DNA from 2 places in the Zestomonas ipomoeae genome. Region 2 is predicted to be linked to the other one. Evidence: predicted binding sites of a transcription regulator. Region 2 holds the regulator's gene; the other holds the start of a gene.
The links. The regulator FliA, encoded in region 2, starts transcription of late flagellar genes. The targets are predictions, from matches to a motif close to CTAAAGTTTNNNNNNNNNNNGCCGNTAA.
Positions count from the first base shown of each region.

Region 1: the regulator FliA is predicted to act here: its motif matches at 2,066-2,093, upstream of ACWKV7_RS23715 (methyl-accepting chemotaxis protein).

Region 1 is NZ_JBSKHQ010000001.1:111,121-122,853, reverse strand. It holds gene ACWKV7_RS23715 (methyl-accepting chemotaxis protein) at 1-2,028, opposite strand, end outside; gene ACWKV7_RS00510 (Na+/H+ antiporter family protein) at 2,229-3,548, shown strand; gene ACWKV7_RS00505 (AI-2E family transporter) at 3,623-4,699, shown strand; gene nuoN (NADH-quinone oxidoreductase subunit NuoN) at 4,706-6,163, opposite strand; gene nuoM (NADH-quinone oxidoreductase subunit M) at 6,168-7,700, opposite strand; gene nuoL (NADH-quinone oxidoreductase subunit L) at 7,864-9,711, opposite strand; gene nuoK (NADH-quinone oxidoreductase subunit NuoK) at 9,708-10,016, opposite strand; gene nuoJ (NADH-quinone oxidoreductase subunit J) at 10,016-10,516, opposite strand; gene nuoI (NADH-quinone oxidoreductase subunit NuoI) at 10,580-11,128, opposite strand; gene nuoH (NADH-quinone oxidoreductase subunit NuoH) at 11,140-11,733, opposite strand, start outside.
Region 2 is NZ_JBSKHQ010000001.1:355,296-367,028, forward strand. It holds gene ACWKV7_RS01520 (protein-glutamate methylesterase/protein-glutamine glutaminase) at 1-340, opposite strand, end outside; gene ACWKV7_RS01525 (chemotaxis protein CheA) at 388-2,688, opposite strand; gene ACWKV7_RS01530 (protein phosphatase CheZ) at 2,701-3,495, opposite strand; gene ACWKV7_RS01535 (chemotaxis response regulator CheY) at 3,515-3,889, opposite strand; gene fliA (RNA polymerase sigma factor FliA) at 3,973-4,719, opposite strand; gene fleN (flagellar synthesis regulator FleN) at 4,716-5,546, opposite strand; gene flhF (flagellar biosynthesis GTPase FlhF) at 5,605-6,918, opposite strand; gene flhA (flagellar biosynthesis protein FlhA) at 6,931-9,042, opposite strand; gene sodC (superoxide dismutase [Cu-Zn] SodC) at 9,257-9,778, shown strand; gene flhB (flagellar biosynthesis protein FlhB) at 9,817-10,953, opposite strand; gene fliR (flagellar biosynthetic protein FliR) at 10,999-11,733, opposite strand, start outside.

The sequences.
Region 1 (11,733 bases), 240 kb from region 2:
GTTCGCCACGTTGCGGGTGATCTCCTCGGCCACCGCGCTCTGCTCCTCGGCGGCGCTGGCGATCTGCATGTTCATGTCGGTGATCACCGTGACGGCTTCCCCGATCCGACGCAGGGCCTCGACGGCCAGCCCGACCTGATCGACGCTGCCCTGGGCCTGGCGGTGGCTGTTCTGCATGGCGCCGACCACTTCCTGGGTGCCGTTCTGCAAACCTTCGATGACCTGGCGGATCTCTTCCACCGAGTCCTGGGTGCGCTTGGCCAGGTTGCGCACCTCATCTGCCACCACGGCGAAGCCGCGGCCGGCCTCGCCGGCGCGGGCCGCTTCGATGGCGGCGTTGAGCGCCAGCAGGTTGGTCTGTTCGGCGATCGAGCGGATCACTTCCAGTACCGAGCCGATCTGCTCGCTGCTGGCGGCAAGGCCCTCGACCTGGCTCATGGCGCTGGTCATTTCGGAGGCCAGCCGATCGATGTTGTGGGTGGTCTGGTCGATCACGCCGAGGCCTTCCTGGGTGGCGCTATTGGCGCCGCGAGCGGCTTCGGCAGCCTGGGCGGCGCTGCGAGCCACGTCCTGCGCGGTGCTGCTCATCTCTTGGGAGGCGGTCGCCACCTGATCCACTTCGCGGTACTGCTGCTGCATGCCGGAACTGGTCTGGGTGGCGATGGCGGCGGAGCGGTCGGCGGTGCCGCGGGCATCCTGCACCGAGCGCTTCACGTCGGCAATGATCGGCTGCAGCTTGTCGAGGAAACGGTTGAACCAGCCGGCCAACTCGCCCAGTTCGTCGTGCTTGGCGTATTGCAGGCGGCGGGTCAGGTCCCCTTCGCCGCTGGCGATGTCTTCCAGCATGTGGGCGACGCCGAGGATCGGCCGGGTCACGCCTCGGGCGGTCAGCCACATCAGCAGCAGGCCCATGACGCCGGCGGCCAGGCCGATCAGCAGGGCGGTGGCGCTGTCGGCCGTGCGGCGTTCGTCGAGCTGCTGTTCGAGGGCAAGGGCAGGGCCGAGCAACACCTGCTGCGGCACTTCGAGCACCACGCTCCAGGGCTTGGCTTCGGGGATCGGCAACCAAGGCTTGAGCACCCGCAGCATGTCGCCATGACGTAGTGCCTCGGAGCGGCCCGCATTGACCAGTTGGCTCAACTCGGCGGCCTGATCGGGGAAGGCCTTGGCCAAAGGCTGGCCAAGTAGCTTGGCATCGCGGCTGTGGCCGGCAAGCAGTCCGGCGGGGCTGACGATGCTGATGTGCCCCTGGCCGTCATAGAGTTCGCGATTGGCCACCACGCTGAGTTCCTGCAAGCGACTCAGGCTGATGTCGACGCCGAGCACGCCGATGACCTTGCCTTCGAGCTCCAGCGGGAACGCGATGCTGGTCATCAGTACTTGCTGGTTGTTGACCTCGTCGAAGTAGGGGTCGAGCACGCAGGGTTTGCGGGTTTCCCGTGGGCAGGTGTACCAGGCGTTGTAGGGCGTGCCGCTGATGCCGGGCGTGGTGTTGGCGAGCTCTTCTTCGCTCATTGTTTCGAATTCCAGCGCGCCCGGGGTCTTCTGCGACCAGTAGAGCGAGAAACGGCCCTTGTCGTTGCCGCCGACCTTGTCGATCCCGGCGAACAGATCGTCCTTGCCGTCCAGGGCATTGGGCTCGAACACCACATAGAGACCGAGCAGGTCGGGGTTGGCTTCCAGGGCGCTGCGCACCTGCCGAGTGAGGTCCTCGCGCAGGTCGAAGGCATCGAGGAAGCGCTTCTCCGCCTGGTCGCGCAGGAACAGTACCTGGCGGCCGAAGCCCTTGCCGTACTGGTAGGTGTCCATGAAGTAGCGCTGCATGCGCAGGGCCTGGGATTCGCCGCGCGCTTCCAGGCGCAGCTTGGCTGACTCTTCGAGCATGCCGCTACTGGCCTGTTTGACCAGTTCGGCGCTGCGGGTCGATTGGTAGAGCGAGGCGCCGACCAGCAAGGCAACGCTGGCCAGCAGGCAGAGGCCGGCAAGCAGAGTGATCTTCCACTGGATGGACAGGCGACTGAGGAACATAGGTATTCCTTATTCTTCTGATCGGATTGCAAAGCCGTTATCGGCGTGGCGGCGGCTTTCTTGATCGGGCACGTCATCGTCCTGAAACAGGATAGTGCGCCTTGCCTGCGCACGCGTGGGGCGGCGGCGATTTTGACAGCCAGGGGAGCATGGGGCAGAGTACGCCGCTTTTTCGCCCGCTGGGTCGTTTGGGGGTTGCAATGAATGCAGTGGTGGCCGCGGTCGGCATCATGCTGGTCCTGAGTCTGTGCCGGGTGCACGTGGTGGTGGCGCTGATCGTCGGGGCCTTGGCCGGTGGCCTGCTTGGCGGGCTGGGCGTCGAGGGCACCCTGCAGGCCTTCAACCAGGGGCTCGGTGGCGGTGCCAGCGTAGCGCTGTCCTATGCGCTACTGGGGGCGTTCGCGGTCGCCATCGCCAAGTCCGGCCTGGCCCATGCCCTGGCGGACCGGGCGTTGTCCCTGGTCGGCCAGCAGGAAAGCGGCGCGGGCCGGGCGCTGAAGTGGCTGCTGGTCGCGCTGCTGCTGGCGGTGGCGGTGGCCTCGCAGAATATCCTGCCGATCCATATCGCCTTCATTCCGCTGCTCGTGCCGCCGCTGCTCTATGTGTTGAGCAAGCTGCAACTGGACCGCCGGCTGATCGCCTGTGTGCTGACCTTCGGTCTGGTCACGCCCTATATGTTCCTGCCGGTGGGCTTCGGCGGCATCTTCCTCAACCAGATCCTGCTGGGCAACGTGGCCAAGGCCGGCATCGAGACCGGCGGTATCAGCGTGACCCAGGCGATGGCGCTGCCTGCCGCCGGCATGCTCTGCGGCCTGTTGGTGGCGGTGCTGTTCAGCTACCGTGGCAAGCGCCTCTATGACCTGGAGAAGATCGCGCGCACCGAGCGCGTCGATGTGCGCTACAGCCCCTACAGCCTGCTGGCCGCCGGGGTGGCCATCGTCGCCGCCTTCGTCGTGCAGCTGTGGCTGGATTCGATGGTATTCGGCGCGCTGCTCGGCTTCCTGATCTTCTCCCTGTCCGGGGTGGTGCGCTGGAAGGAAGCCGACGGGCTGTTCACCGAGGGCATGAAGATGATGGCAATGATCGGCTTCATCATGATCGCCGCCGCCGGTTTCGCCGAGGTGATGCGCACCACCGGCGATATCGCCCGCCTGGTGGAATCCGCCGCCGGTTGGATCGGCAACAGCAAGGCTCTCGGTGCACTGCTGATGTTGCTGGTCGGCCTGCTGGTGACCATGGGCATCGGCTCGTCGTTCTCCACCGTGCCGATCATCGCGGCGATCTTCGTGCCGCTGGGGCTGGAGCTGGGGTTCAGCCCGCTGGCCATCGTCAGCATCGTCGGCACCGCGGGCGCCCTCGGCGACGCCGGCTCCCCGGCGTCCGACTCCACCCTCGGCCCGACCGCCGGGCTGAATGTGGATGGCCAGCACAACCACATATGGGACAGCGTGGTGCCCACCTTCCTGCACTACAACCTGCCACTGCTGGGCTTCGGCTGGCTGGCGGCGATGGTGCTGTAGGAACCGGCCGAGGGGGCACTTGCCGGAGCGGGCGGTGACTAAAACAGGGTAAGCCCGCAACCGGCGCCCCGTTTATGCCCAAGCCTCATCTGGAACAAAAGGTCTTTCTCTGGCTGTTGATCCTGGTCACCCTGGCCTTCGGTTGGATACTGCTGCCGTTCTACGCCGCGGTGTTCTGGGCCGTGGTCCTGGCGATCCTGTTCGCTCCGCTGCAGCGCCGCCTGGCGCGCTCGATGTCCGGGCGCAAGAACCTGCCAGCCCTGCTAACCCTCCTGGCCAGCCTGGTCATGGCGATCCTGCCGATGACCATCATCGCCGTGCTGCTGGTGCAGGAGGGCGCGTCCCTCTACCAGCGCCTGGAAAGCGGTGACCTGGATATCGGCAGCTTTCTCGAACAGGCCAAGCAGATGCTGCCGGAGTTCCTGCAGGTCCAGCTGGAACGCTTCGGCCTGGGCGATCTCAGCAGCCTGCGCGACACCCTCTCCAGCGGCGCGCTCAAGGGCAGCCAGTTCATCGCCACCAAGGCCTTCAACGTGGGGCAGGGAACCTTCGAGTTCCTCATCAGCTTCTTCGTGATGATCTACCTGCTGTTCTTCCTGCTGCGCGACGGCGCCGAGCTGGTGGTGCGCATACGCCGGGCGATCCCCTTGAGCGAGCCCCAGAAGCGCCGGCTGTTCACCAAGTTCACCCGGGTGGTGCGGGCCACCATCAAGGGCAATATCGTCATTGCCGCGATACAGGGCTTCCTGGGCGGGGTGATCTTCGCCGTGCTGGATATTCCCAGCCCGCTGCTGTGGGGGGTGGTGATGGCGTTTCTTTCGCTGCTGCCGGCGGTCGGGGCGGGGTTGGTGTGGTCGCCGGTGGCGATCTACTACCTGATCAACGGGGAAATCTGGCCGGCGGCGGTGCTGTTCGTCTTCGGCATCGGCGTGATCGGCATGGTGGACAACTTTCTGCGTCCGGTGCTGGTGGGCAAGGACACCAAGATGCCGGACTACCTGGTGCTGATCTCCACGCTCGGCGGCCTGGCGCTGTTCGGCATCAACGGTTTTGTCATCGGCCCGCTGATCGCGGCGCTGTTCGTCTCCACCTGGGGGCTGTTCACCGAACGGGACGAGGATCGGCAACCGCCGCAGGAGCCGCAGCGCTGAGCGGCACTACAGGCCCGCCTGCTGGGCCAGGGCCAGCAGCGGTTGTGGGTAGACGCCGAGCAGAAAGGCCAGCGCGGCGATCGCCAGCAGCACGATGCCGCCGGCCTGCTGGCCCCAGTCGAAGGGCGCGTCGTGCCGGCGCAGGTTGGGCTCCCGCAGGAACAGCGTGACCATCACCCGCAGGTAATAGAAGACGCCGATGGCGCTGCCGATCACCAGCGCGCCGAGCAGCCACCAGAGCCGTGCCTCCACGCCCACCGCGACGATGTAGAACTTGCCGATGAAGCCTGCGGTGAGCGGGATGCCCGCCAGCGACAGCAGCATCAGGGTCAGCACCGCGGTGAGGTAGGGTCGCCGCCAGAACAACCCGCGGTATTCGTAGAGCGCATCGGCGTCGCGGCCATGGTAGGGGGTGGACATCAGGGTGATCACGCCGAACGCGCCGAGGCTGGTCAGCACGTAGGTCGCCAGGTAAACGCCGACAGCCTCGACCGCCAGGCCCCGGCTGGCCACCAGCGCCACCAGCAGGTAGCCGAAGTGGGCGATGGAGGAGTAGCCGAGCAGTCGCTTGAGGTTGTTCTGCAGCAGGGCCAGCAGGTTGCCCACCAGGATCGACGCGGCGGCAATGATCGCCAGCAGCTCGTGCAGCCAGGGGTTGGCCGAAACCGGCGAGAGTTGGAACAGCCTCAGCAGCGTGGCGAACACCGCGACCTTGCTGGCCGTGGCGAGGAAGGCCGCCACCGGTGCCGGCGCGCCTTCGTACACGTCCGGCGTCCACAGGTGAAAGGGCACCAGCGACAGCTTGAAGGCGAGCCCCACCAGCAACATGCCCATTCCGAATTGCGCCAGCGGCGTAGGGGTGCCAACCAAGTTGGCACCGACCCCGGCGAAACTGAGGGTGCCGGATTCGGCATACAGCAGTGCCATGCCGAACAGCAGGAACGCCGAGCCGGCGGCGGAGAGCACCAGGTACTTGATGCCGGCTTCCAGCGAACGCTTGTTGAAAAAGGCATAGGCGACCAGCCCATAGGTGGGCAGGGATAACAGCTCCAGGCCGATGAACAGGCCCGCCAGATGCTGGGCGCTGACCATCACCAGCCCGCCGGCGGCGGCCAGCAGCATCAGCAGGTACAGCTCTTCGCGGTTACCGGGATAACCGGCGCCGCCGGTCTTTTCCCCCAGGTAGGCATGGGCCAGCGTCATGCAGGCGAAGGTCGACGACAGCACCAGGGCCATGTAGAAGCAGGCGAAGGCGTCCACCCGCAGCAGCGGCGTCACCTCCAGCGGCGATACCTGGTGCGCCGGCGCGATGGCCAGCAGTGCCAGCCCCACGCCCAGCAGCGCGAGCAGATAGGTCGGCGAATGCCTGCGCCGCCAGGCGATGGCCAGCATCACCACCACCAGGGTGGTACAGACGACCAGCAGCGGTAGCAGGGCGGTGAGGTGACGAAGGCTCAGTTCCATGGCGCTAGCGGCTCGAAATCAGATGGGAGAAGGCCGAGTCCAGCCATTGCTGGACGCCCTGCATGGTGGCTGCCGAGGTATCCAGCACCGGCTGCGGATAGAGTCCCAGCAGCACCAGCAGGCCGATCAGGCTGAACAGCATGGCCAGTTCGCGGCCATCCAGGTATTCCAGCACCCCATCGTCGCGGGCCGGCCCGTAAAAGGCACGCTGGATCAGCATCAGCGAATAGATCGAGGCCAGCACCAGCCCGCCGCTGGCGAGAATGGTCACCAGCGGCGCCGGCTTGAAGGCGCCGAGCAGGATCAGGAACTCGCCGAGGAAGTTACCGGTGCCGGGCAGGCCGAGGGAGGCGGCGGCGAAGAACAGCATGATGCCCGGCAGGTAGTTGAGCCGGCTCCAGAGCCCGCCCATCTGCCGCAGGTCGCGGGTGTGCAAGCGTTCGTACAACTGGCCGCAGAGAATGAACAGCGCGGCGGCGGAAAGGCCGTGGGCGAGCATCTGCATCACCACGCCCTGCAGGGCCTGCGGGCTGCCGGAGTAGATGCCGATCAGCACGAAGCCCATGTGCGACACGCTGGTGTAGGCCACCAGTCGCTTGATGTCGGTCTGGGCGAAGGCCAGCAGCGCGCCGTAGATAATGCCGATCAGCCCCAGCCACATGGCGATGGGCGCGAACTCGGCCGAGGCGTTGGGAAACAGCGGCACGGCGAAGCGCAGCAAGCCGTAGGCGGCGGTCTTCAGCAGGATGCCGGCAAGATCCACGGAACCGGCGGTGGGTGCCTGGGCGTGGGCGTCAGGCAGCCAGGAGTGCACCGGTACCACTGGCAGCTTGACCGCGAAGGCGGCGAAGAAACCGAGCATCAGCAGGTATTCCAGGCCCGGCGCCAGCTTGGCCTGCAGCAGCAGGGCATAGTCGAAGGTCAGCACGCCGGTGTTGCTGTAATTGGCCAGCACCAGCCCGAGGATCGCCACCAGCATGATCAGGCCGCTGGCCTGGGTGTAGATGAAGAACTTGGTTGCCGCGTTGATGCGCGAGCTTCGGCCGTCCTCGGCGCTATGGCCCCATAGCGCAATGAGGAAATACATCGGCACCAGCATCATTTCCCAGAAGAAAAAGAACAGGAACAGATCCAGCGCCAGGAACACGCCGATCACGCCGCCGAGAATCCACATCAGGTTGAGGTGGAAGAAGCCCACATGGCGCTGGATCTCGCGCCAGGAACAGAGCACCGACAGCACACCGAGCAGGCCGGTGAGCATGATCATCAGCAGCGACAGGCCATCGAGTGCCAGGTGGAAGTTGATGCCGAAGCGCGCGATCCAGGGGTACTTGAACTCCAGTTCCCACACCGGTTCGGCACCCGGTGCCGGCGCCAGGTGGAAATCGCCCTGGGCCCACAGCCACAGGCTGAGCACCATCACCAGGCCCATGGTCAGCAGTGCCAGCCAGCGCGGCAGCGTCTGGCTGTATCGCTCGGCCTGCCAGCAGAGCAGGCCGCCGATGAACGGTATGAGGATCAGCCAGGGCAGGATCATCTCGATGCAGGCTCCTTGATCGACGCGGCGGGGTAGTCCGCCTCGCGGGCATGGCCCGCTCCTCCGATGCTATGGTTCGGCAAGCTCGCTTCCCGTAGGTGCGCGCCCTGCCCGCGAACACGAGCCGTCGGGAGCGCACAGGCTGCGGCCCCGCCCATGCGCTTCATCCCAGCACCACCGCGCCGAGCAGCAGCACTGCGCCGCCGGCGATGCTGGCGGCGTACCAGCGCAGGTTGCCGCTCTGGGTCAGGCTCAATACCTTGTGGCTCAGCCGTGCCGTGCGCGGCAGCAGACCGATGCTCTTGTCCAGCGGGTCATGCCCGAGCACCCGGCAGATCGCCAGGTAGGGGCGCACGAAGACCTTGTCGTAGAGCCAATCGAAGCCCCAGGCGGCATACCACCAGGCGGCGAAGAAGCTACCCAGCGCGGAGTTGGCCAGGCGCGCGACGAACGCCCGGTCGCCGAGGAACCACAGCGCCGCCAGGCCGATGCCGCCCACCGCCACCATGCCCGACAGCAATTCGATGGCGTGCTTGGCCGTGCCTCCGGCTTCCCCTGCGCTGGAGGGCAGTACCTGCGCCAGCGGCGGATGAATCAGCGCACCGACGAAGGTAGACAGCACCAGCAGCACGCCGAGCGGCAGCCAATGGCTGATGCCATGGCCGGCATGGGCCTGGGTCTGCGCCTCGCCGTGGAAGACCACGAAGATCAGGCGGAAGGTATACAGCGAAGTGAGCAGCGCGCCGACCAGGCCGGCGATGAGCAGCCCGTGGTGATCGCTGGCGAAGGCTTCCCAGAGGATCTCGTCCTTCGAATAGAAACCAGCGGTGAGGAACGGCAGCGCCGCCAGCGCCGCGCCGCCGACCAGGAAGCAGGCATAGACCAGCGGCAACGGCTTACGCAGTCCGCCCATCTTGAAGATGTTCTGCTCGTGGTGGCAGGCGACGATCACCGCGCCAGCGGAGAGGAACAGCAGGGCCTTGAAGAAGGCATGGGTCATCAGGTGGAAGATCGCCGCGCTCCAGGCACTGGCGCCCAGGGCGAGGAACATGTAGCCAATCTGGCTCATGGTGGAGTAGGCGAGGATGCGCTTGATGTCGGTCTGTACCAGGGCGGCAAAGCCTGCCAGCAGTAACGTCGCCGCGCCGACGATGCCGACCAGTTCGAGGGTGACGGGCGTCAGGGCGAACAGCCCGTGGCAGCGGGCGATCAGGTAGACGCCGGCGGTGACCATGGTCGCCGCGTGGATCAATGCCGAGACCGGCGTCGGGCCGGCCATGGCATCGGCCAGCCAGGTCTGCAACGGCAACTGGGCGGACTTGCCGACGGCGCCGCCGAGCAACAGCAGGGTCGCGGCGGTGAGCAACGGATCGCCCTCGGCGAAGCGTTGCGGCGCCAACCGCAGCAGTTCCTGGACATGCAGGGTGCCGAGGGCATGGAAGAGAATGAACAGGCCGATGGCCATGAATACATCGCCGATCCGCGTAACGATGAAGGCTTTGAGCGCCGCCGCGCCGTTGGCCGGGTTGCGGTAGTAGAAGCCGATCAGCAGGTAACTGCACAGCCCCACGCCCTCCCAGCCGAGATAGAGGAACAGCAGGTTATCGCCAAGCACCAGCAACACCATGCTGGCGACGAACAGATTCATGTAGGCGAAGAAGCGCGAATAGCCTTCCTCGCCGCGCATGTACCAGGAGGCGAACAGATGGATGAGAAAGCCGACGCCGGTCACCACCCCCAGCATGGTCAGCGACAACCCGTCCAGGTGCAGGGCGAAGGCCGGAGCGAAGTCGCCCACCTCCAGCCATTGCCAGAGCACTTGTACGTACTGACCGTCGGCCGGCGGTGCCAGGGTAAACGCTGTGCCGACGATCAGGCTGGCCAGCGCGGCCAGGCCAACCGAACCGACGCCGATGAGCGCCGCCGCATTCTCGGCAAGACGCCCGCGGGAAAAAGCCAGCAGGCAGAAGCCGAGCAGCGGCATGAGGAAGGTGAGAAAGAGCAGGTTCATCCGCGCATCTCGCTGGCTGAGTCCACGTCCAGGGTGTTGAAGCGTCGATACAGCTGCAACAGGATCGCCAGGCCGACGGACGCTTCGGCGGCGGCCAGGGTAATCACCAGGATGAACATGATCTGGCCGTCGCTCTGGCCCCAGCGGCTGCCGGCGACGATGAATGCCAGCCCGGCGGCGTTCATCATGATTTCCAGGCTCATCAGCACGAACAGGATGTTGCGCCGAACCAGCAGGCCGACCAGTCCCAGGCTGAACAGCACGCCTGCCAGCGCCAGACCGTGTTGCAGGGGAATGCCGTCCATCATTCTTTCGCCTCGTGTCGACCGAGATGGAATGCCGTCACCAGTGCCGCCAGCAACAGCATCGACGCCAGTTCCACCGCCAGCAGGTAGGGCCCGTAAAGACTGATGCCGACGCTCTTGGCGTCCACCGTGGTCAGGCCGATGGGGACATCGCCAGGGTTACCCAGCAGCACGTATAGCAGCTCCGCCAGTAGCACTGCGGCCAGCAGCGCCGGGCCGATCCAGATGCCTGGGCTCAACCAGCGCCGTTCCTGGGCGGCGGCGATCGGGCCGAGGTTGAGCATCATCACCACGAAGACGAACAGCACCATGATGGCGCCGGCGTAGACGATGATCTCCAGGACCCCGGCGAAGGGCGCGCCCAGGGCGAAGAAGCACATGGCGACGGCCAGCAGCGAGATGATCAGGTAGAGCAGGGCGTGCACCGGATTGATTTGGGTGATCACCCCGAGGGTGGCGAGCACGGCGACGATGGCGGAGAGGTAGAAGGCAATCTGCATGTCAGGTCCTCGTCCGTGAACGGTCGTGGGCATGCTCTGCGGTCGCGCGGTTCCCGAGCCGGATCATGGCAGCAGCCCCTTGACGTTCACCGGCTCGGCCTCGTTCTTCGCTGCGCCCTTCGGCTTGCCGGCGATGGCCAGGCCGGCGACGCGATAGAAGTTGTAGCCGTGGTCCTTGCCCGGTCCGGAGATCAACAGGTCCTCCTTTTCGTACACCAGTTGCTGGCGGTCGTATTCGCACATCTCGAAATCCGGGGTGAGCTGGATGGCGCTGGTGGGGCAGGCTTCCTCGCAGAGGCCGCAGAAGATGCAGCGGGAAAAATTGATGCGGAAGAACTCCGGATACCAGCGGCCGTCCGGTTTCTCCGCCTTCTGCAGCGAGATGCACGCCACCGGACAGGCCACCGCGCAGAGGTTGCAGGCCACGCAACGCTCTTCGCCGTCGGGGTCGCGGGTGAGTACGATGCGGCCGCGATAGCGCGGTGGCAGGTACACCTTCTCTTCCGGGTACTGCAGGGTGTCGCGCTTGCGGAAGGCGTGGGAAAAGATCATCGCCAGGCTGCGCAGCTGGGTGCCGGTGCCTTTGAGAACATGAAGGATGTAGTTGGACATGACGGTTCTCCTCATTCGGCCACGGCCAGCACCAGGGCGCCGGTCACCAGCAGGTTGAGCAGGGTCAGCGGCAGACAGAACTTCCAGCCGAAGGCCATCATCTGGTCATAGCGCGGCCGGGGCAGCGAGGCGCGCAGCAGGATGAACAGCATGATGAAAAAAGCCGTCTTCAACGCGAACCAGATGAAGGGCGGCAGCAGCGGGCCGTGCCAGCCGCCGAAGAACAACGTCACCAGCAGCGCCGAAACCAGCACGATGCCGATGTACTCGCCGACGAAGAACATGCCCCACTTCATGCCCGCGTATTCGACGTGGTACCCGTCGGCCAGTTCCTGCTCGGCTTCCGGCTGGTCGAAGGGGTGGCGGTGGGTGACCGCCACCCCGGCGATGAAGAAGGTGCAGAACCCAATGAACTGCGGAACGATGAACCACAGGTGCCGGGCCTGGTATTCGACGATGTCGCGCATGTTGAAAGAACCCGCCTGGGCCACCACGCCCATCAGCGCCAGGCCCATGAAGACCTCGTAGGACAGGGTCTGCGCAGAGGCGCGCAGGGCGCCGAGCAGGGCGTACTTGTTGTCGCTGGCCCAGCCGGCGAACAGCAC
Region 2 (11,733 bases):
TGCGCGAAATGTCTTCGAAGTTCTTCGGCAGGTAATCCACCGCTCCAGCATCCAGCGCGTCCAAGGTGACACGGGCGCCCTCGTGGGTCAGCGAGGAGAACATCAACACCGGCGTCGGGCAGCGCTGCATGATGTTCCGCACGGACGTGATGCCATCCATCATCGGCATCTCGTAGTCCATGGTGATGACGTCGGGCTTGAGCGCCAACGCCTGATCGATCGCCTCGCGGCCGTTGGTGGCCGTACCGACCACCTGGATGTTCGGGTCGGAGGACAGAATTTCCGAAACCCGGCGCCGGAAAAAGCCGGAATCGTCCACCACCAGGACCTTGACTGCCATAAACACTCCATCTGCAGGCGCGGCCGACAGGGCCGGCGCCAATAAAGTCAAACGCGGCGGGCGTAGCGCTTGAGCATGCTTGGTACGTCGAGAATCAGGGCGATACGACCGTCGCCGGTAATGGTGGCGCCGGACATGCCGGGGGTGCCCTGCAGCATCTTGCCCAGGGGCTTGATGACCACTTCCTCCTGGCCCACCAACTGATCGACGACGAAGCCGATACGCTGGTTGCCCACCGACAGGATCACCACATGCCCCTCGCGCTGCTCTTCATGGGCCGCGCCGCGTACCAGCCAGCGCTTGAGGTAGAACAGCGGCAGCGCCTTGTCGCGCACGATCACCACTTCCTGGCCGTCCACCACGTTGGTGCGCGACAGGTCGAGGTGGAAGATCTCGTTGACGCTCACCAGCGGGAAGGCGAAGGCCTGGTTGCCCAGCATGACCATCAGGGTCGGCATGATCGCCAGGGTCAGCGGTACCTTGATGACGATCTTCGAGCCCTGCCCCTTCTGGGAGAACACGTTGACCGTGCCGTTGAGCTGGGAAATCTTGGTCTTCACCACGTCCATGCCGACACCGCGGCCGGATACATCGGAAATCTCGGTCTTGGTCGAGAAGCCGGGGGCGAAGATCAGGTTGTAGCACTCCAGGTCGGTCAGGCGGTCGGCAGCATCCTTTTCCAGCAGGCCTTTCTCCACCGCCTTGGCGCGCAGCACGTCGGCATCCATGCCTTTGCCATCGTCGGTGATCATCAGCAGGATGTGGTCGCCTTCCTGCTCGGCGGACAGCACGACCCTGCCGGTACGGGGCTTGCCCGCGGCCTCGCGCTCTTCGGGCGACTCCACGCCATGGTCGACGGCGTTGCGCACCAGGTGCACCAGCGGGTCTGCCAGCGCTTCGACGAGGTTCTTGTCGAGATCGGTTTCTTCGCCGACCAGTTCCAGGTTGATCTCTTTCTTCAGGTTGCGTGCCAGGTCGCGGACCAAGCGCGGGAAGCGGCCGAAGACCTTCTTGATCGGCTGCATGCGGGTCTTCATGACCGAGGTCTGCAGATCGGCGGTCACCACGTCGAGGTTGGACACGGCCTTGGCCATGGCCTCGTCGCCGCTGTTCAAGCCGAGGCGCACCAGGCGGTTACGCACCAGCACCAGCTCGCCGACCATGTTCATGATTTCGTCGAGGCGAGCCGTATCGACCCGCACGGTGGTTTCCGCTTCGCTCATCGCACCCGGCTTGTCGCCGGCTGGAGCCGTCGCGGGTGCGGCGGTGCCTGCTGGTTTGGCGGGCTCGGGCGCCTTGGCGGCCGGTTTCTCGGCAGGTTTGCTCGCCGGTGCCGCTGGCTTGGCTGCCGCCGGCGGTGTGGCTGGCTTCGCGGGCGGTGGGGCTGGCGCGGCCGGCTTGGCGGCAGCGGGCGGCGCGGCAGGCGCCTTCGCTTCGGGCTGCTTGCCCTTGCCATGCAGTTGATCGAGCAGCGCTTCGAATTCGTCGTCGGTGATCAGGTCGCTGCTGCTGGCCGGCGCAGCCGGTTCGGCCGGCTTGGCGGCGGGAGCCGCTGGAGCGGGCTCCTCGGGCGCAACGAACTTGCCCTTGCCATGCAACTGGTCGAGCAGCGCCTCGAATTCATCGTCGGTGATCTCGTCGCCACCGGCGGCAGGGGTTTCTGCAACAGGGGGCGCCGGCTTCGGCTCGGCCTGCTTGGCAGCCGGCGCGGCGGCGAACTGCCCCTTGCCATGCAACTGATCCAGCAACGCTTCGAATTCGTCGTCGGTGATCTCGTCGCCGCCCGCTGCCGGCGCTGGCGCACTGGCCGCCGGCGCAGGCTCGTCGCCGAGGGCATCGAGCAGTTTCTCGAATTCACTGTCGGTGATGTCGCTGGATGCCGCCGGAGCGACCGGCTCCGGTTCGGGTTCCGGCTCTGGCTCAGCCTCCACCGCCGGTGCGCTGGCTTCCTCGGCACCGGCCGGCTCGGCCAGGCGCGCCAGGGCCGCGAGCAGTTCGGGGGAAGCCGGTGTCGGTTCGGTGCGCTCGCGCACCTGGCCGAACATTTCGTTAACCGCGTCCAGTGCCTGCAGGACGACATCCATGAGCTCCGAGTCGACGCGCCGCTCGCCCTTGCGCAAGATGTCGAAGACGTTCTCGGCGATGTGGCAGCACTCGACCAGTTCGTTCAGCTGGAGAAAGCCGGCCCCACCCTTGACGGTGTGGAAGCCGCGAAAAATGGCATTGAGCAACCCCGTGTCGTCCGGGCGGCTCTCAAGCTCAACCAACTGCTCGGACAATTGTTCGAGAATCTCGCCGGCCTCTACCAGGAAGTCCTGGAGGATTTCTTCATCGGCGTCGAAGCTCATATGGATGCTCCCCTAAAAACCCAGGCTGGATAGCAGATCGTCGACGTCGTCCTGGCTGGACGCGACGTCTTCACGCTTATCGGCATTAATCTGCGGACCTTCACCTTGGGAGGACGCTTTTTGTTGTTGTTTTTTCTGATCGGCTTGCAATGACTCTTGATCGTGCTGGATGCCGGCGAAGCGATCCACCTGGCTGGCCATCAGCACCAGCTTGAGCAGGTTGCTTTCCACCTCGGTCACCAGTTGGGTCACCCGCTTGATCACCTGGCCGGTGAGGTCCTGGTAATCCTGCGCCAGAAGGATGTCGTTGAGGTGGCTGGAGAGCTTGCCGCTGTCGCGCTCGCTGCGGGTCAGGAACAGTTCGATGCGCTTGGCCAACTCACGAAAACCGTCCGCGCTCATTTCCCGGCGCATGAAACGGCCCCAGTCGGCTCCCAGGCTCTGCGCCTCGTCGTTAAGATCGTTGACCAGCGGAGCGCACTCCTCCACCAAATCCATGGTGCGATTGGCCGCTTTCTCGGTCATCTGCACCACGTAGTTCAGGCGCTCGGTCGCGTCGGCGATCTGCGAGACTTCCTTGGCATGTGGCACCCGAGGGTCGAGCTGGAAGTTGACGATGGCGTTGTGCAGCTCACGGGTCAGCTTGCCGACCTCTTGATAAAGGCCGCGATCACGCACTTTGTTGAGCTCGTGAATGAACTGCACCGCTTCGCTGAAATTGCCTCGTTCCAGGCTATTGACCAGCTCACGGGCATTGGCTTTCAGGGTCGACTCAACGTCACCCAGTTGGGAGTCTTCGTGTTCCATAGCGCCCTCGCGGCAGGCATCAGCCGTTGACCCGCTCGAATATCTTTTCGATCTTCTCTTTCAGTACCTGGGCCGTGAACGGCTTGACCACGTAACCGTTCACCCCGGCCTGGGCCGCTTCGATGATCTGGTCGCGTTTGGCCTCGGCGGTCACCATCAGCACCGGAAGCGTTTTCAGGCGCTCGTCGGCACGCACCGCGCGCAGCAGGTCGATGCCGGTCATGCCGGGCATGTTCCAATCGGTGACGAGAAAGTCGAAGCTGCCACTTTGCAGCATGGGCAGCGCGGTGGTGCCATCGTCGGCCTCTGCGGTATTGGTGAACCCCAAGTCGCGCAGCAGGTTCTTGATGATCCGTCTCATCGTTGAGAAGTCGTCAACGATGAGGATTTTCATGTTCTTGTCCAAGTCGACCTCCGTACAGTCCTAACGCACTCAGTTCCTGAGAACGCCGTTTAATCGCGAAACCGGCTTGCTCTTCAACTTGCCCGCCACTCGCTCAGGCGCGCCCGCAGACGCGCGGCGCACTGGCTGTGCAACTGGCTGACCCTCGATTCGCTGACGCCCAGTACCTCGCCGATTTCTTTGAGATTCAGTTCTTCGTCGTAGTACAGCGCCAAAACCAGGCGCTCGCGCTCTGGAAGGTTCTCGATGGCTTCGGCCAACGCCAGGCGGAAGCGCTGGTCTTCCAACTCGCTCGCAGGCTCGGGTTGCGTACTGCCGCCGTCTTCGCGCAGCCCACCGTGCTCGCCGTCCTGGAGGAGATCGTCGAAACTGAACAAACGGCTGCCCAAAGTGTCGCTCAGAATGCCGTAGTAATCTTCGAGACTCAATTGGAGTTCGGCCGCAACCTCTTGATCTTTAGCGTCTCGACCGGTTCTGGCCTCGATTGCCTTGATGGCGTCGCTCACCATGCGGGTGTTGCGATGCACGGAACGCGGCGCCCAGTCGCCCTTGCGCACCTCGTCGAGCATCGCGCCACGGATGCGGATACCGGCGTAGGTTTCGAAGCTGGCCCCCTTGCCAGCATCGTATTTCTTCGAAGCTTCGAGCAGGCCGATCATGCCAGCCTGCATCAGATCATCCACTTGCACGTTGGCCGGCAGACGCGCCAGCAGGTGATAGGCAATGCGCTTGACCAACGGGGCATAGCGCTCAATGAGTTGATGCTGCGAGTCCTTCGCCTGTGCCTTGTTGTACATACGAAGTCCACTGGCTGCTGTCATACGGATGAATCTGCTACTGGCTGCACCAAGCGCTCGACGAAGAACTCCAGGTGGCCGCGCGGATTGGCCGGAAGCGGCCAAGTGTCGACCTTCTGGGCAATCGCCTTGAACGCCAGGGCGCACTTCGAGCGGGGGAACGCCTCATACACCGCTCGCTGCTTCTGCACGGCTTTGCGTACCGACTCGTCATAGGGAATCGCCCCTACGTATTGGAGGGCCACATCGAGAAAACGATCAGTGACCTTGGTCAGCTTAGCAAAGAGATTGCGACCCTCCTGCGGGCTATGGGCCATATTGGCCAGCACACGGAAGCGGCTCATGCCGTAATCGCGATTGAGCAGCTTGATCAGCGCGTAGGCATCGGTGATCGAGGTCGGCTCGTCGCAAACCACCACGATGACTTCCTGGGCGGCGCGAACGAAGCTGACCACCGCATCGCCGATGCCTGCGGCGGTGTCGATCACCAGCACGTCGAGGTTGTCGCTGATGTCGCTGAAGGCCTGGATCAGCCCGGCATGCTGCTGCGGCGAGAGCTGCACCATGCTCTGGGTGCCGGAAGCGGCGGGCACGATGCGAATGCCGCCGGGGCCTTGCAGGAGCACGTCACGCAGCTCGCATTCGCCGTGAATGACGTCGGCCAGCGTGCGCTTCGGCGTAAGGCCGAGCAGGACATCGACGTTGGCCAACCCCAGGTCGGCATCCAGCAGCATGACCCGCCGACCGAGATCGGCCAGGGCCATGGACAGATTGACCGACACGTTGGTCTTGCCGACGCCGCCTTTGCCGCCGGTCACCGCTATCACCTGTACGGGATGCATACTACCCATGTTCTCTACACACCTTGTCTTGCTGCGACTGAGGCATCGTTGAAATCCTCTGCGCTGACTACCCGGCGCGGCGCGGCGGGTTGTGATACAGGCCGGCGAACAGGTCGGCCATGGCTTCCTCGCTCGGCTCCTCGGGTGCCTGCAAGCTGACGGCCCGGCTCACCAGTTGGTGGCTGCGCGGCAGGTGCAGATCGTCCGGAATGCGCGGCCCGTCCGTCAGGTAGGCTACCGGCAGACGCTGGCCAATAGCCAGCCCCAACACCTCGCCCAGGCTCGCGGCCTCGTCCAGCTTGGTCAGAATGCAACCGGACAGACCGCAGCGCTTATAACTATGGTAGGCCGCCTTGAGCACTTGGCTCTGACTTGTGGCCGCCAAAACCAGATAATTTTTTGCTTTCACCCCCCGGCTGGCCAGGGTTTCCAACTGCATGCGCAAGGCCGGATCGCTGGCCGGCAGGCCAGCGGTATCGATCAACACAACGCGCTTCTTCGCCAACGGCGCCAGGGCCTGGGTCAACGACTGGCCTGGATCCACCTGGGTCACCGAGACATTCAGGATGCGCCCCAGGGTCTTGAGCTGCTCCTGGGCACCGATGCGATAGCTGTCCAGACTGACCAGCGCAATGTGCTGGGCGCCGTATTTGAGCACATAACGGGCCGCCAGTTTGGCCAGCGTAGTGGTTTTACCCATTCCGGCCGGACCGACCAGGGCGATCACCCCGCCCTCCTCCAGCGGTTCCTGCTTCAGCGTCTTGATCGCATGAGCCAGGTGGGCCAGCAGCATGCGCCAGGCCTGGCGCGGCTCCTGGACGTTGGCGACCTTGTCCAGCAGGGCGCGGGACAGTTCGGCGGAAAGCCCCATGCGCTGCAGGCGGCGCCACAGGTTGGCCTGCTGCGGACGGCGGTTCTGCAGTTGGCCCCAGGCGATCGAGCCGAGCTGCACTTCGATCAGCTCGCGCAGGCCGTGCAGCTCGAAACGCATCGCGTCGAGCACGCGCTGATCGGCCGCCGGCTTCGCCGCGGCCGCTGCTACCGGCCGTGGTGTCGGGGCCGGAGCCACGGCAGGCTTGGCCTTGGGTGCCGGAGCCGAAGCGCCAAGCAGTTGGCGGTCCTTTCCGGCAGTCGCTGCACTGCCGGCCAGTTCGGCCTGGGCCGAGGCGATCTTCGCCTGAGTCCTGCGCAGCTCGGCCTCCAGCGCCGGGTTCGGCTGGCGAACCGGCTCCGGCGGCAGCTGGTAATCGAGCGCAGCGGTCAACTCGACGCCGCCGGCAACCCGGCGTGTGCCGATGATGGCGGCATCTGCGCCGAGTTCATCGCGAACCAGCTTCATGGCTTGACGCATATCGGCGGCGAAGAAGCGTTTGACTTGCATGGCCTATGGACCTCAGTTCTGTCCCACAGTGGCGACGATGGTGACCTGCTTGTTGTCGGGTATTTCCTGGTACGCCAGCACGTGCATGTTCGGCACTGCGAGGCGAGCGAATCGCGACAACATAGCCCGGACCGGACCGGCTACCAGCAATATTGCCGGCTTGCCGAGCATCTCCTGGCGCTGCGCCGCCTCCACCAGGGAGCGTTGCAGCTTCTCGGCCATGCCGGGTTCGAGGAGGATGCCCTCTTCACTGCCCTGACCGGCCTTCTGAAGACTGTTCAGCAATATCTGTTCCAACCTTGGCTCGAGCGTGATGACAGGCAGCTCCGGCTCAAGCCCCACCACGCTTTGCACGATGGCGCGGGACAACGCGACTCGCACCGCGGCCACCATCGCGGCGGGATCTTGACTCTTCGGCGCGACGTTGGCGATGGCCTCGGCGATGGTGCGGATGTCGCGCACCGGCACCTGCTCCTGCAACAACGCCTGCAGTACCTTGAGCAAGGTGGACAGCGACACCATGCCCGGCACCAGCTCCTCGGCCAGCTTCGGCGAGCTCTTGGCCAGCAATTGCATCAATTGCTGGACCTCCTCATGCCCCAGGAGCTCATGAGCGTGCTTGTGCAGCACCTGGTTGAGGTGGGTGGCGATCACCGTGCTGGCGTCCACCACGGTGTAGCCGAGCGATTGCGCCTGGTCGCGCTGGGTCGGGTCGATCCACACCGCCTCCAGGCCGAACGCCGGGTCTTTGGCGGCGATACCGTTGAGCGTGCCAAATACCTGACCTGGGTTGATCGCCAGCTCGCGATCCGGATAGACCTCGGCTTCGGCCACGCTGACGCCCATCAGGGTCAGGCGGTAGGCATTGGGCAGCAGATCGAGGTTGTCGCGGATGTGCACCGAGGGCATGAGAAAGCCCATTTCCTGGGACAGCTTCTTGCGTACCCCCTTGATGCGCGCCAGCAACTGGCCACCCTGGTTGCGATCCACCAGTGGAATCAACCGATAGCCAACCTCCAGGCCAACCATGTCCACTGGCGTGACGTCGTCCCAACCGAGTTCCTTGACTTCCTGGGCCTTCTGCGCGGGCAACAGTTCCTGCTGGCGCTTGGCTTCCACCTCGGCCACCTGCTTGGCCTGCTTCTGCCGGTGCCAGATCCAGTAGGCGCCGCCTGCGCAGATCAGGCCCAGACCGATGAACGCCACATGCGGCATGCCCGGCACCAGGCCCATGAAGATCAGGATCGCCGCCGACACCGCCAGCGCCTTGGGTGAGGCGAACATCTGGCGATTGACCTGCTGGCCCATGTCTTCAGAGGTCGACACCCGCGTCACCATGATCGCCGCGGCGGTGGACAACAGCAGCGACGGAACCTGGGCCACCAGGCCGTCACCGATGGTCAGCAACGCATAGATCTTGCCGGCGTCGGCGAAGCCCATGGAGTGCTGTGCCATGCCGATGGCGACACCGCCGATCAGGTTGATGAACAGGATGAGAAGGCCGGCGATGGCGTCGCCGCGCACGAATTTGCTGGCACCGTCCATGGAGCCGTAGAAGTCGGCTTCCTGGGCCACTTCGGCGCGGCGTTTCTTGGCTTCCGGCTGGTCGATCAACCCCGAATTGAGGTCGGCATCGATGGCCATCTGCTTGCCGGGCATGGCATCCAGGGTGAAGCGCGCGCTCACCTCGGAGATACGCCCGGCGCCCTTGGTGACCACGACGAAGTTGATGATCATCAAGATGGCGAACACCACCACGCCGACTACGTAGTTGCCGCCGATCACCACCTCGCCGAACGCCTGGATCACCTTGCCGGCGGCATCGCCGCCATCATGGCCATGCAACAGGACGACCCGGGTGGACGCGACGTTCAGGGCCAGGCGCAGCAACGTGGCGACCAGCAGAATGGTGGGGAAAACGGCGAAATCCAGCGGGCGCAAGGCATACACGCCGACCAGCAGCACGACAATCGACAAGGCGATGTTGAAGGTGAAGAACACGTCCAGCAGGAATGGCGGCACCTGCAGGGTCATCATGCCCAGCACCACCAGCAGCAGGATCGGCACCCCCAGGTTGCCACGGCCCAGGCCGCGCATATTGGTTAGCAGTTGCGTGCGATCCACCCGATTCTCCCGTACCGATACGAACAATCTTTTGACGCAGCAGGCGTCATGCCGGGAGCTTGTGCAAGAAGCTTTCCAAGTTAGCTAAACCATTGAAATGAAAGCCTTCACAGAAGTAGCCACGCAACGGCACGAACCGAGCAGGACCACGGTAGTCTTAGCCCCTGCGAGCCCGGCGCTCGCAGTACTCACTTGCCAAACAAGGAGTTTCACCATGAAGAAATGGATCACCGCGGCCCTTCTCGCCGCTTGCTCCACGGCGCTGCATGCCGAGTCGCTGTCCATCGCCGTTCACACTGTCGATGCCAAGGGCGTGGGCTCGGAGATTGGCTCCGTCACCGTCGAACCCAGCGAGCACGGCCTGGTTTTCAGGCCCGACCTGAGCGGCCTGCAACCGGGCATTCACGGCTTCCATGTCCACGCCAACCCGAGCTGCGCCCCTGCCGACAAGGATGGCAAGCCAGCCGCCGCGGTCGCGGCTGGTGGCCACTGGGACCCGAAGAACAGCGGCAAGCACGGCGAACCCTGGGGCGCAGGCCACCTGGGCGACCTGCCGACACTGCTGGTCACAGCTGACGGCAAGGCGAATCAACCCGTACTGGCCCCACGCCTGACCAGCCTCGACCAGCTCAAAGACCATGCATTGATGATTCACCAAGGCGGCGATAACCACTCGGACCAACCCGAACCCCTGGGTGGCGGCGGCGCTCGCGTAGCCTGCGGCGTCATCGAGTAAGGCTGCCGCTCCCGTGCAGCCACTGCTACGCGGGAGCGCTATTCGTCGCGCCGCAAATCCGGTGGAATCGGCAGGTCGGGCAACGGTCCGGGCCGCTTGCCCTTGCCGGCACGGTACTGCTTGAGCTGATAGACATACGCCAGCACCTGAGCCACTGCCAGGTAGAGCCCCGCGGGAATCTCGTGGTCCAGCTCGGTGGAGTGATAGACCGCCCGCGCCAGGGCTGGCGACTCCAGCACCAGGACCTGATGCTCCTGGGCAATTTCGCGAATCTTCAGCGCCAGGAAGTCGCCGCCCTTGGCCAGCAGCACCGGTGCATTGCCCTTGGTCGGGTCGTATTTCAGCGCTACGGCGAAGTGGGTCGGGTTGGTGATCACCACGTCGGCCTCGGGCACCGCCTGCATCATGCGCCGCTCGGCCATCTCCCGCTGCAGTTGGCGAATACGCGACTTGACCTCGGGCTTGCCTTCGCTGTCCTTGTACTCGTCGCGCACTTCCTGCTTGGTCATCATCAGCTTCTGCTTGTTGTCCCAGAGCTGGAACGGCACATCCACCGCCGCGATCAGAATCAGCCCGCACGACATCCACAGCGCGCTCCAGCCGACCACCTGGATGCTGTGCATGATCGCCATCTCCAGCGGTTCATGGGCCATCGCCAGCAGGTCGTGCTTGTCCGCCGACAGCACCAGCAAGCCGATCGCCAGGATCACCAGGAACTTGGCCAGCGCCTTCACCAGCTCCAACAATGCCTTCGCCGAGAACATGCGCTTCAAGCCCGACAGCGGGTTCATTCGGCTGAACTGCGGCGCCATGGCCTTGCCCGAGAACAGCCAGCCACCCAGGGCGATATGGCCGAGGATGGAGGCGACCAGCAGCACGCCGAGCAGCGGCAGTATCGCCTCCAGCGCCAGCTCCCCGGAGGCCAGCAGATAGAGCGCCATGGAGCGCTCGTCCATCAGCACCTCGCGGGGCAGCTCGAAATTGCCGTGCATCAGCGCCAGCATGCGCTCGCCCAGGCTCGCACCGAAGCTCAATAGCCCGCCGAAGCCTCCGAGGGTCACCGCCAGGGTGCTGAGCTCCTTGGAGCGCACGACCTGGCCTTTCTCGCGCGATTCACGGCGGCGTTTTTCCGTGGGTTCTTCGCTGCGGTCCTGGCCGCTTTCACTTTCCGCCATGGAGCACCTCGATGCACCCGGTTACGCGGTCGCGGCATCCGTTCATCAACGCACCCTCGCGAGTTCGCGCAGCAACTGCAGGGCTTCGCTGGCGAATACCTGGTACTGCGCGAGGATGTCGGCCATGCCCACCCAGGTGATCAGCAACCCCAGCACCAAGGTCAGCGGGAAGCCAATGGAGAAAATGTTCAACTGCGGCGCCGCCCGGGTCATCACCCCGAAGCCGAGGTTCACCACCAGCAGCGCGGTGATGATCGGCAGCGCCAGCAGCAGTCCTGCACCGATCACCCAGCCAAGGCGGCCGGCGAGCGTCCAGTAGTGCTCCACCAGCAGCCCCTCGCCCACCGGCAAGGTCACGAAGCTCTCGGCAAGCACCTCGAAGACCACCAGGTGGCCGTTCATCAGCAAGAACAGCAGCGTGACCAGCATCAGGAAGAACTGCCCGAGCACCGGCACCGAGATGCCGTTGGCCGGGTCTACCATGGAGGCGAAACCCAGGCCCATCTGCATGGCGATGATCTGCCCGGCAACGATGAACAACTGGAAGAACAACTGCAGCACGAAGCCGAGCATGGCGCCGATCAGTACCTGTTCTCCGATCAGCAGCAGGGAGCCCAGGCTCAGGCTGTCCACCTGTGGCATCGATGGCAGCGTCGGCGCCAGGACCAGGCAGATGGCCAGGGACAGGTAAAGGCGCACGCGGGTCGGTACCAGTTGGGTCCCGACGATAGGCATGACCATCAGCAGCGCGGCGATGCGAAAGAGCGGCAACAGGAAACT